3 regions of the Kluyvera sichuanensis genome follow, and region 1 is predicted to be linked to each of the others. Evidence: predicted binding sites of a transcription regulator. Region 1 holds the regulator's gene; each other region holds the start of a gene.

What was found. The regulator ArgR, encoded in region 1, controls arginine synthesis, uptake and breakdown. The targets are predictions, from matches to a motif close to ANTGAATAAAAATACANT.
Region 2: the regulator ArgR is predicted to act here: its motif matches at 2,073-2,090, upstream of argA (amino-acid N-acetyltransferase).
Region 3: the regulator ArgR is predicted to act here: its motif matches at 2,035-2,052, upstream of argC (N-acetyl-gamma-glutamyl-phosphate reductase).

What each region holds. Positions count from the first base shown of each region.
Region 1 is NZ_CP162271.1:3,198,511-3,202,718, forward strand. It holds gene AB2B48_RS15400 (GntR family transcriptional regulator) at 1-509, opposite strand, end outside; gene mdh (malate dehydrogenase) at 631-1,569, opposite strand; gene argR (transcriptional regulator ArgR) at 2,025-2,495, shown strand; gene yhcN (peroxide/acid stress response protein YhcN) at 2,872-3,135, shown strand; gene yhcN (peroxide/acid stress response protein YhcN) at 3,236-3,502, shown strand; gene AB2B48_RS15425 (barstar family protein) at 3,556-3,831, opposite strand; gene AB2B48_RS15430 (NAD-dependent succinate-semialdehyde dehydrogenase) at 3,859-4,208, opposite strand, start outside.
Region 2 is NZ_CP162271.1:2,771,502-2,775,709, forward strand. It holds gene cobD (threonine-phosphate decarboxylase CobD) at 1-637, opposite strand, end outside; gene amiC (N-acetylmuramoyl-L-alanine amidase AmiC) at 644-1,894, opposite strand; gene argA (amino-acid N-acetyltransferase) at 2,124-3,455, shown strand; gene recD (exodeoxyribonuclease V subunit alpha) at 3,593-4,208, opposite strand, start outside.
Region 3 is NZ_CP162271.1:3,851,796-3,856,003, reverse strand. It holds gene argH (argininosuccinate lyase) at 1-45, opposite strand, end outside; gene argB (acetylglutamate kinase) at 156-932, opposite strand; gene argC (N-acetyl-gamma-glutamyl-phosphate reductase) at 942-1,946, opposite strand; gene argE (acetylornithine deacetylase) at 2,100-3,251, shown strand; gene ppc (phosphoenolpyruvate carboxylase) at 3,563-4,208, shown strand, end outside.

The DNA of each region.
Region 1 (4,208 bases):
AGTTCCATCAGCAGCAACGCTGACTCCTGGCACTCTTCCTTCAGATGTAGAATCACATAGGAGATATAGCCATCCAGGAACTGCTGATAGGCTTTCTCAAGATAGCGATTGTTAACATAAGCAATCAGCGCAAGGTGAAACTCAAGCTCAAGCGTTTTGTCTTGCCCGCTCGCCAGCGCCTGGGCGCGAGCGCTCAGCACGTCTGATGCCGTTGACGGAATAAGCGTAAACAGCTCTGCAGCCATCACCGCAATAACGCGAAAAATATGGCTGACATGGTCGGGCTCAAGATGGGCAACCTGCATATGCCGATTGGGCAAACGGATCAAAAATCCTTCTTGCTCAAGCGACTGCAGCGCCTCGCGAACCGGCATGCGAGAAAGCCCTAGCTGCTCAGCAATACTCTCCTGCGCCAGCTCTTCTCCTGCACGAATATTGCCGGAGAGAATCTCATAGCGCAGCATTTGGGTAATGTGATCGCGAGTTTGCTTTCTTTGGATCTTTTTCACGACGTTCTCGTTGATAACCAATAAGACGCGGGGAGTTTAGCAGATTTAACGTTTGATCGAGCAACCTGTTTGCGGGCACGCGGCCTGAAAGAAGCCGGAACGAACGTTCCGGCATCACACACTATTTATTAATAAAATCTTCGCCAAGCTGAATATCTTTTCTCAGCGTATCCAGCATCCCTTCCAGCGCCTGCTGCTCGTAAGCGCTCAGTTTGCCAATAGACTGACGTTCTTCAATCCCGTTTTTGCCGAGCAGCAGCGGCTGTGAGAAGAAACGAGCGTATTCGCCATCGCCTTCAACATAGGCACACTCAACCACCCCTTTCTCGCCCTGCAAGGCGCGAACCAGAGACAGCCCAAAGCGTGCTGCAGCCTGGCCCATGGACAGCGTGGCTGACCCGCCGCCGGCTTTTGCTTCCACCACTTCGGTACCCGCATTCTGGATACGTTTGGTCAGGTCATTCACCTCCTGCTCGGAGAAACTGACCCCTGGGATTTGCGACAATAAAGGAAGAATCGTGACGCCAGAGTGGCCGCCGATAACCGGAACTTCGACGTCGCCGCATTTTTTACCTTTCAGTTCAGCGACGAAGGTATTGGAGCGGATGATATCCAGCGTGGTCACGCCGAACAGTTTATTTTTGTCGTACACGCCCGCCTTTTGCAGCACCTCGGCGGCGATCGCCACGGTGGTGTTCACCGGGTTGGTAATGATACCAATGCAGGCTTTTGGCGCGGTTTTTGCGATTTGTTGCACCAGGTTTTTGACAATCCCGGCGTTAACGTTGAACAGATCGGAGCGATCCATACCGGGCTTACGAGCTACCCCGGCAGAGATCAGGACAACATCCGCCCCTACCAGCGCAGGCGTCGCATCTTCACCAGAGAAACCTTTGATGTTCACATCAGTAGGAATATGGCTGAGATCGACAGCCACGCCAGGCGTGACGGGGGCAATATCATAGAGGGAGAGTTCTGAACCTGAAGGCAGTTGGGTCTTTAGTAGTAGGGCAAGCGCCTGGCCAATACCGCCGGCGGCACCAAGGACTGCGACTTTCATCCTAAACTCCTTATTATGGTTAATGACATTCAGGTAATAACCTGTCGTGGACCGCATAACCGACGCAAGAGATACCTGTTGTTACTCCGTTGCGGCGACCTTAATTCACAAGGTAAATAATTACAATATAATTGCTTACAGAATGCGGAGCCTCCAGCAGCATTGCTGGCGTTACCGCACTACTCCCCGAAAAAGGTCTATCTACGAAACCAAACTTTCATCAACTATCGATTACAATATACTCAGCATGTTGCGTAAAACAACAGCAATTTAATAACAATTCATTTACTTTTAACTTATTTGGATCCCGTGATATAGGCATGTTTCTTAGGTCTAATTTTTGCTAAAATCCCGCCTTTCTCTATTTGGCCTAGCCCCTTGGGATAAATTGTTTTGCATAAAAATTCACCTATATGCATAATAATGTTAATTTCACCACCATAGTCAGGTGACTTATGCGAAGTTCCACTAAACAAGAAGAATTAGTTAAAGCCTTTAAAGCATTACTGAAGGAAGAAAAATTTAGCTCTCAGGGCGAAATTGTTCAGGCCTTACAGGAAGAAGGCTTCGATAATATCAACCAGTCCAAAGTCTCCCGTATGCTGACGAAGTTTGGCGCAGTGCGTACCCGCAACGCCAAAATGGAAATGGTTTACTGCCTGCCGGCTGAGCTGGGCGTGCCAACCACCTCCAGCCCGCTGAAGAACCTGGTTCTGGATATTGACTACAACGACGCCGTCGTCGTCATTCATACCAGCCCTGGTGCAGCGCAGCTGATTGCACGTCTGCTGGATTCGCTGGGCAAAGCGGAAGGGATTCTCGGCAGCATTGCCGGTGATGACACGATCTTCACCACGCCTGCTCGGGGTTTCACTGTTAAAGATCTCTACGAGGCCATTCAGGTTCTGTTCGAACAGGAACTGTAATCCCTCGCGATACTCCTCTGGTTCCTCCGGAGGAGTCTGTTTTCCCGCCAACGCCCCGCCGTTTTCACTGCCGTTCCGTTAACATTTAGTGCGATTCTTTGTGCATTCACATAGATACAGTGAATATATCCCGACTTAAGCGCACAAAACATCAAATTATCCTATCTTTTTGATTTTACGCATTATTGGCCGACAACTTTGCCAAAATATGCGTTTTTTTATACGTATATGTTCTAAAAATGACGATTCCTGACAAGTAATTACACGGGAAACAATTAGCGGGGTATTAATATTTCATGTGATTAGTGTATACTTAATTTCGTGATGAGGGTCACAAAACAAAGGCCTTCCAAAAAAATTCGACGAGGTGAGTATCATGAAAATCAAAACTACCGTTGCCGCTCTGAGCATCCTATCCGTTATCTCGTTTGGCGCTTTCGCCGCTGATTCTATCAACAGCGACCAGGCACAAACCCGTCAGTCAATCGGCACCGTTTCCATTGGTTCCGTCGGTTCAACCCCGATGGATATGCATGAGATGCTGAACAAGAAAGCGGAAGAACAAGGTGCATCGTCTTACCGCATCATTGAAGCGCGTACTGGCGATCGCTGGCACGCAACGGCTGAACTGTATAAATAAGACGCAGTACGTCGGTATTGAAAAAAAATATCCCCAGCGGTCCCAGGAATAAGCATCAGCATCCTCTCACCGCTGCAAAATAAGGTGAGGAGTAAAGTATATGAAAAGCGCAATTATCATCGCATCCCTTGGTCTGGCATCCGTACTCTCTTTCGGCGCAAGCGCCGCAGTACATCAGGTGAGCGCAGATCAGGCACAGAACCTACAGTCCATCGGCACCGTTTCCGTTTCACAGATAGGTAGCGACCCAATGGATATGCGTAGCCAGTTAGCCGCAAAAGCAGAGAAAGAAGGCGCTAGCAGCTACCGCATTATCGAAGCCCGTTCCGGCGACAGCTCGCACGCTACGGCTGAACTGTACAAATAAACCCTCGTCGTCTTGTCCGACGACTTGCCCTCGCCTTTCGGCGAGGGCTTTTTTTATCCGCGCTGAACGTTAAACCGCAGCATGCCTTCAAGTTCTTCTTCCGCTTCATCAAACAGCAGAATCAGCGCGCCGTAGCGTCGTCGCTGCTTATCGTCCATGTGCAGGAATTCAATCTCCAGCGGTAGCGGTATTACATTGCCGGTCACCACGCTCCAGAGCGCGTCCAGATCGCGAATCGACTCACGATCGAGGGCAAAAAGACGGGCGAACTCCCGATAAAAATCGCCCTGATCCTCTATCTCGTCAAAATCAAAAGTATAGATTTTCATCTTACGCCCTCTCCCCTATTCAACAGACTAAAGTCCCCCAATGTGCAGCGTTTTCACCTCGAGGTACTCTTCCAGCCCCAGCACTGAACCTTCGCGCCCAAGCCCCGACTCCTTCACGCCGCCAAACGGCCCCAGCTCGGTTGAAACGGCACATTCGTTAATGCCGATCATACCGCTCTCCAGCGCCTGCGAGACGCGGAAGACGCGGGACAGGTTCTGGGTGTAGAAATAGGCCGCCAGACCGTAAGGCGTATTATTCGCGCGCTGAATAACTTCGTCTTCATCGCTAAAACGGAAGCAGGCCGCTAGCGGACCAAACGTCTCCTCCTGCGCCAGCAGCATTTTTTCCTGACAGTCACCCAGCACCGTCGGCTGCC
Region 2 (4,208 bases), 430 kb from region 1:
AGCGCAGCACCCAGATATGCGGGTTTTGCGCGAGCAGCGGAATAAATCCCTGCTCGCCGGGAATAAAATCGATAAAGGCTTCGTCGAGAATCAGCGCAATATTCAGCGCCCGACAGCGTTCGGCCACCGTCAGCAGCAGCGCACGTTCCGGCAGCAACCCGGTCGGGTTATTCGGCGTGCAGAGAAACAGGCAGTCCACCTCGGGGGTGAGTGCATCAAGCAAACGTGAGGTTAGCTGCCAGCCGTCCTCTTCGCGAAGCGCAAAAGTGTCAATAGCGCAGTCGATGGTTTCCAGCGCCCGGCGGTACTCAGCAAAGCCCGGAGCAACCACCATCGCCCGCTTAGGCTTCAGACCATGCACGAGGGTGAAAATAGATTCAGTTTCGCCGTTGCCCGCCAGACACCACGCCGCAGGCACGCCGTGGTGCGACGCCAACGCCTGATGCAACTGCTGGTAGTCAACGTCCGGGTAGCGCTCGGCGCAGGAAAGCTGGGCAACGATCGCCTGCTTCAGGCTTTCGGGCATGCCCAGCGGATTGATATTGGCGCTGAAGTCCAGCAACTGGTCGGCGCGCAGGCCCATCAGCGCCGCCGCCTCGCGCGTGTTGCCGCCGTGGGCGCTTTTCAGCCGTGACATCGCCGGTTACCCGCGCCGCGCCAGCGTTGCGCCGTCGGCAAAGTAGGCTTTGATCCCGGCGAGAATAGATTCAGCGACTTCCTGCTGGAAAGTGGCGGTCTTGAGCTTGCGCTCCTCTTCAACGTTACTGATAAACGCCGTTTCGACGAGGATCGATGGAATATCCGGCGCTTTCAGTACCGCGAAGCCAGCCTGCTCCACCTGATTTTTATGCAGGTCGTTCACCTGCCCCAGCTTTTTGAGCACCGCTTTACCAAACTTCAGGCTGTCGGCGATGGTTAGCGACTGCACCATATCGAACATAGTGTGGTCGACGTAGCGGTCGCCGCTCTTGCTCACACCACCGATTAAGTCCGAGGCGTTCTGGGTCTGGGCGAGGTATTTCGCCGCGGTACTGGTGGCCCCTTTGGTCGACAGGGCAAAGACCGATGAGCCGCTCGGCTGGCGGCTGGTGAACGCATCCGCGTGAATAGAGACGAACAGGTCGGCACGCTGTTTCTGCGCTTTCGCCACCCGCACCTTCAACGGAATAAAAATATCTTCGTTGCGCGTCATGTAGGCTTTCATGTTGCCTTCTTTTTCAATCAGCGCACGCAGGCGACGGGCGATTTGTAGCACCACGTCTTTTTCCCGCGTTTTGTATTTACCCACTGCGCCGGAGTCTTCGCCGCCGTGGCCGGGGTCAAGCATGATAACAATCGGACGGTCGCGCCCAGCCTTGCCCGGCTGCGGGCCACTTTGCGACGGCGGCACCTGCTTTTCGAGGTCGCCCTTGTTATAGTCCTCGAGCAGCGCCAGCAGCGGATCCTGCTGTTCGGTGCTGCTGGCTGGGTAGAGATCCATCACCAGGCGTTCTTTAAACTCTGCCACTGGCGCAAGGGCGAACAACTGCGGCTTCACGTCCTGCTTCAGCTCAAACACCATGCGCACCGTTTGCGGATCGAACTGCCCTACGCGTGCGGATTTAATGAACGGGTCATCGCTGCGGATCTGCGCCCCCATGCCTTTCAGCACCGAGTTCAGGTTCACCCCTTCGAGGTCGACCACCAGACGGTCAGGATTGCTCAACGCAAACTGTCGATACTTGAGCTCACGGCTGGACTCCACCGTTACGCGCGTGTAGCTGGACGCAGGCCATATGCGCACCGCCACCACCTGACTGACGGCAGCTAACCCGACCTGACTCACGCTTAACAACCACATGGCACCGGCACCTTGTAGCAGGCGACGACGGCTCAAAGACTGACTTCCCGACATGCTCCATCCCAGGTAAAAAAAGAGAAACAAAGAATTCGCATAATACGATTGACCGAAAACTTTAACCAAAGCCGCATAAACTGTCATCTATAAAAGGGTAAACATTCGTTGGATCAGCGAAATTTGGCCGGAGGTTTTCCAATGTTTAAGCAAATTCTGGCTTGCGTTTCCGCCGAAAACAGAATAAAAATACAGTAATTACGAATAATCATGCATTGAGGGTTGTGCCGTGGTGAAGGAACGTAGAACCGAACTGGTAGAGGGGTTTCGTCATACCGTCCCCTATATTAACGCCCACCGGGGGAAGACGTTTGTCATCATGCTTGGCGGCGAAGCCATTGAGCATGAAAACTTTTCCAGCATCGTCAACGATATTGGCCTGCTGCACAGTTTAGGCATTCGTCTGGTGCTGGTCTATGGCGCGCGCCCACAGATCGATGCGAATCTGGCCGAGCATCACCATGAGCCAACCTATCACAAACATATCCGCGTCACGGATACGAAAACCCTTGAGCTGGTGAAACAGGCCGCGGGCCTGCTGCAGTTGGATATTACCGCCCGCCTGTCGATGAGCCTGAACAACACCCCGTTACAGGGTGCGCATATCAACGTGGTCAGCGGTAACTTTATCATCGCTCAGCCGCTGGGCGTCGATGACGGCATCGACTACTGCCACAGCGGACGCATTCGTCGTATCGATGAAGAAGCGATTCATCGCCAGCTCGACAGCGGCGCTATCGTGCTGATGGGACCGGTGGCCGTTTCAGTTACCGGCGAAAGCTTTAACCTGACGTCGGAAGAGATTGCCACCCAACTGGCGATTAAGCTGAAGGCCGAGAAGATGATCGGCTTCTGCTCCTCTCAGGGCGTATTTAACGAAGCGGGCGACATTATCTCTGAGCTGTTCCCGAACGAAGCTCAGGCGCGTATTGAAGAGCTGGAAAAAGAGGGCGACTACCTTTCCGGCACCGCCCGTTTCCTGCGCGGTGCGGTCAAAGCCTGCCGTAGCGGCGTGCGCCGCAGCCACCTTATTAGCTATCAGGAAGACGGCACGCTGTTGCAGGAGCTGTTCTCCCGCGACGGTATCGGTACGCAGATTGTGATGGAGAGCTCCGAGCAAATTCGCCGGGCGACCATCAACGATATTGGCGGTATTCTTGACCTGATTGCGCCGCTCGAGCAGCAGGGTATTCTGGTGCGCCGCTCCCGCGAACAGCTGGAGATGGAGATCGACAAATTCACGATTATTCAGCGTGATAACACCACCATTGCCTGCGCCGCGCTCTATCCTTTCCCGGAAGAGAAAATTGGCGAAATGGCCTGCGTGGCGGTGCATCCGGATTACCGCAGCTCCTCACGTGGTGAAGTGTTACTGCAGCGGATTGCCACCCAGGCGAAGCAGATGGGGCTTAACCACCTGTTTGTGCTGACGACGCGCAGTATTCACTGGTTCCAGGAACGCGGCTTTAAGCCGGTGGACGTGGAACTGCTGCCGGAGAGTAAGAAGCTGCTGTATAACTATCAGCGCCGGTCGAAGGTGTTGATGACGGATTTGGTGTAAGCCAGTACGCCGATCGGTTCCCTCGCCCCTCTGGGGAGAGGGTTAGGGTGAGGGGATTGCGGGCTCGGCGTTAAACCCTCACCCCAGCCCTCTCCCTTAAAAAGGGAGAGGGGGCAGTCCGAGCAAATCTTAAGACCCTATTCCATCTCTGCAAAAATCGCCGACAGGCCGCTGCGCCGTTCGGTACGCGTGGCGATTGCCTGCATAAGCAGATTTTTATCGGCGTACATCGACAGCCGCGCTTTCGCGCGGGTAATCGCCGTATACACCAGCTCACGACTCACTACCGGGACAATCTGCGTCGGCAGCACCAGCGCGGCGTGGGTGAACTCGGAACCCTGCGATTTATGCACCGTCATCGCCCAGGCGGTGTCGTGCTCCGGCAAGCGGCTTGGCTGCACCGATTTAATGGTGCCATCCGGCATCGGGAACCAGACGCGCATACCGTCACCGCGATCCAGCGCCACGCCAATATCACCGTTAAACAGCCCCAGCGCGCTGTCGTTACGCGTAATCATCACCGGACGGCCTTCATACCAGCGAGAATGACGCTGCGGCACTATCTGCCGGTGGCGCGTCAGCAGCTGTTCAAACTGTTGGTTAAGCCCGCTCACGCCCCACGGCCCTTCGCGCAGCGCGCACAACAACTGGTATTCGCCAAACGCCGCCAGCACGACCTCAGGGGCGGCTTGCTCGCGTAGCAGTTGAAGATAGTGGCCGTAACCCGCTCGCGCATCGTCGAGCATTGCGGCG
Region 3 (4,208 bases), 650 kb from region 1:
CCGCTGATCCGCTGCCTGAGTAAAACGCCCACCCCAAAGTGCCATAACATGCTTCCTTAATTTCGTTTATTTTTGCCGGGTAGTCTCCGGCCTGAAAACAACCCTCACCCCGGCCCTCTCCCTGAGGGAGAGGGTTAGGGTGAGGGGAAAATCACTTAAGCCAGAATACGCGTGCCAATTGGCGTGCCGTTAAACAGCGCCGGCAGTTGCTCCGCGTGACGCCATGAGGCGATATCCACCGGGCGACCCAGGGTACGTGCCGCATCAAGCGCTGCGTTCACTTTCACAATCATCCCGTCGGTAATAATGCCCTGCTCGATCAACTGTTCTGCCTTCGCCGCCGTCATTTCCGCAATACGCTGGCCTTTACCGTCGAGAATGCCGCTCACATCGGAGAGCAGAATCAGATCTGCGCCAAGCGTAGCCGCCAGCGCGGTTGCCGCCTGGTCAGCGTTGACGTTCATCAGTTGCCCTTCGGCGGTCACGCCGATAGAGCTCACCACCGGCAGGAAACCGCCTTCCAGCAGCAGATTAATCAGTTTAGGCGAACCCGGCTGCGCCAGACCCACATGGCCCAGCTCTTCATCCAGTTTGCTCACCTGCACGCTGTCGCCGTCGCCGAGGAACAGGCCAACGGAGGCGATATCATGCTTCTTCGCCCATGCCAGCAGCGTTTTGTTGGCGGTACCCGCCAGCGCGCCGGTAATAATGTCGATTTGATCGGCAGGCGTGACGCGCAGACCATTTTTCTTTTTCACCGGCAGATTGAGCTGTTTCATCAGCTCATCCACTACGCAGCCACCGCCGTGGACAATCACCAGCGGGCGCTGATGCGACTCGCGGTAGTTCACCAGTGCGGTAAACAGACGCTCCAGCGCCTCTTCGCTATCCAGTAACACGCCGCCCAGTTTGATAATTAATGGATTCATCATCGTCACACCTTAAATAAGAGACTGCGTCTCAGCGAAGCCGAAACGGATATTGGCGCACTGCACGGCCTGTGCGGCAGCGCCTTTCAATAGGTTGTCTTCGGTCGCCACGACGATCAGGTGCTCGCCCTGCACGGCAAAACCGATATCGCAGAACGGCAGGCCGACCACATTTTTCAGTGCCGGAACGCCCTTCTCGTATAAACGTACCATCGGCTTGTCACCGTAGGCCTGTTGTAAGGTTTCTGCCACCTGCGCGTGGGTCACACCCGGCTTCAGACGACAGGTAATCGTCTCCAGAATACCGCGCGGGAAGTTGCCCAGATGCGGGGTGAAAATCACCTCTGCGCCAAGGTGGCTGGCGATTTCCGGCTGATGGCGATGAGTGAACACGCCGTACGGCTGTAGACTGACTTCGCAGAAGCTATTAGAGATAGCGGCTTTGCGCCCGGCACCGCTCACGCCGGAAGTGGCGTTGATCACTGGCCACTGGTTGAGATCCAGGAGATCGGCATCAATCAGGGGTTTCAGAGAAAGCTGCGCCGCCGTCGGGTAACAGCCCGGCACCGCAATCAGGTTCGCCTCTTTCAGCGCCTCGGCGCTCCACTCGGCCAGGCCGTACACCGCCTGCGCCAGCAGCTCAGGGTGCTGATGGGTAAAGCCGTAGTATTTTTCATAGAAGGCGCCGTCGTTGACGCGGAACGCACCGGAAAGGTCGAACACCACGCAGCCTGCCGCAAGGAACTGCGGGGCCAGATCGTGGCTCACTTCATGGGCGGTCGCCAGGAACACCACATCAACACCGGCACTGAATTCGCTGATGTCGGACATCGGCTGCAGCGGCAGATCGACAATCCCTTTCAGCTGTGGATGCAAATCGGAGATTAACTTTCCTGCATCATTGCTTTGCGCTGAGACCGTCAAAGCGGTTATGTTCATATGAGGATGGCGATTTACATAGGTCACAAGCTCTGCGCCAGCGTAACCGCTCGCGCCCACAATCAGCGTATTCAACATCGGGGCTGCTCACCTTCTTATGTCTGTTTGCCTGATTAAGCGTTTTCTATTCACCCTACCGTTGGTGGGTTTTCTTACGCCTAATGATAATGTATTTTTATTCACAAATACTGCATGAATATTGATACTATCATGACCCGAGGTGTGTCAACAATGAAAAACAATTTACCCCCATTTATCGAGATTTACCGTGCGTTGATCGGCACTCCTTCCATCAGCGCAACCGAAGAAGCGCTCGATCAGAGCAATGCGTCTTTAATCACTCTGCTTGCTGACTGGTTTGCCTCGTTAGGCTTCAACGTTGAGGTACAGCCGGTTCCCGGCACGCGCAATAAATTTAACCTGCTGGCCAGCACCGGACACGGCGCGGGCGGGCTACTGCTGGCCGGTCATACTGATACCGTGCCGTTCGACGACGGGCGCTGGACCCGCGATCCGTTTACCCTCACCGAGCATGACAACAAGCTCTACGGTCTGGGCACCGCCGACATGAAAGGCTTCTTCGCCTTTATTCTGGATGCGCTGCGTGATGTTGACGTGACGACGCTGAAAAAGCCGCTCTATATCCTGGCCACCGCCGATGAAGAGACCAGCATGGCGGGGGCTCGCTACTTCTCCGAATCCACCGAACTGCGCCCGGACTGCGCCATCATCGGTGAACCAACTTCACTGCAGCCAGTGCGCGCGCACAAAGGTCATATGTCGAACGCCATCCGCGTGATGGGCCAGTCTGGCCACTCCAGCGACCCGGCGCGCGGCGTCAATGCCATTGAGATCATGCACGACGCGATTGGCCGCGTGATGCAGTTACGCGACTCGCTGAAAGAACGCTATCACTACGACGCGTTTACCGTACCGTATCCAACGCTCAACCTCGGTAGCCTCCACGGCGGCGATGCTTCCAACCGCATCTGCGCCTGCTGCGAGCTGCACATGGACATCCGTCCGCTGCCGGGAATGACCTTGAACGATCTGAACGGCCTGCTCGATGAAGCCCTTGAGCCAGTCAGCACGCAGTGGCCGGGCCGCCTGACCATTAGCGAGCTGCATCCGCCGATTCCAGGCTACGAATGCCCGCCGGATCACCAGCTGGTTCAGGTGCTGGAAAAACTGCTCGGTACCAAGACCGAAGTGGTGAACTACTGCACCGAAGCACCGTTTATCCAGACCCTGTGCCCGACCATCGTTCTCGGCCCAGGCTCGATTAACCAGGCGCACCAGCCGGACGAATACCTGGAAACGCGCTTTATTAAGCCGACGCGCGAGTTAATTACCCAGGTCGTGCATCACTTCTGCTGGCACTAATGAATTTTGCCCGGTGGCTTAATGCTTGCCGGGCCTATCCTGTCAGTAGGCCGGATAAGCGCAGCGCCATCCGGCACCTTTCCGCTCCCCCGTTCCCGCGATCTCCTTCACATTTTCATAAGCATTTCTTATCTGGCACGATACGAATTAACTTTCATAAATTGTCGCGATTTATTCGTTTGCTGAAGCGATTTCGCAGCAATTGACGTACGGGTTTTTACGTGGCTTTATAAAAGAGGTGTCTTTATCTCGCCCTTACGTTCCAGGGGTTGGGATATAACAAAATAAAATGAGATGGGGTGTCTGGGTTAATGAACGAACAATATTCCGCGTTGCGTAGTAATGTCAGTATGCTCGGTAAAGTGCTAGGCGATACCATCAAGGATGCGCTTGGTGAGAACATTCTTGACCGTGTAGAAACGATCCGTAAGTTGTCCAAATCTTCTCGTGCGGGCAACGAAGCCAATCGCCAGGAGCTGCTCACCACGCTGCAGAACCTGTCCAACGATGAGCTGCTGCCGGTCGCCCGCGCGTTCAGTCAGTTCCTGAACCTGGCTAACACCGCCGAGCAGTACCACAGCATTTCGCCAAAAGGCGAAGCGGCAAGCAACCCGGAAGTGATTGCTCGTACCCTGCGTAAACTCAAAGACCAACCTAATCTCGACGAAACCACGATAAAAAAAGCCGTTGAATCCCTGTCGCTGGAGCTGGTGCTCACCGCGCACCCAACTGAAATCACGCGTCGTACGCTGATTCACAAAATGGGCGAGATCAACAACTGCTTAAAGCAGCTCGATAATACCGATATCGCCGACTACGAGCGCAACCAGGTGATGCGCCGTCTGCGCCAGCTGATTGCCCAGTCCTGGCACACCGATGAAATTCGTAAACACCGCCCAAGCCCGGTAGATGAAGCCAAATGGGGCTTTGCAGTTGTGGAAAATAGCCTGTGGGAAG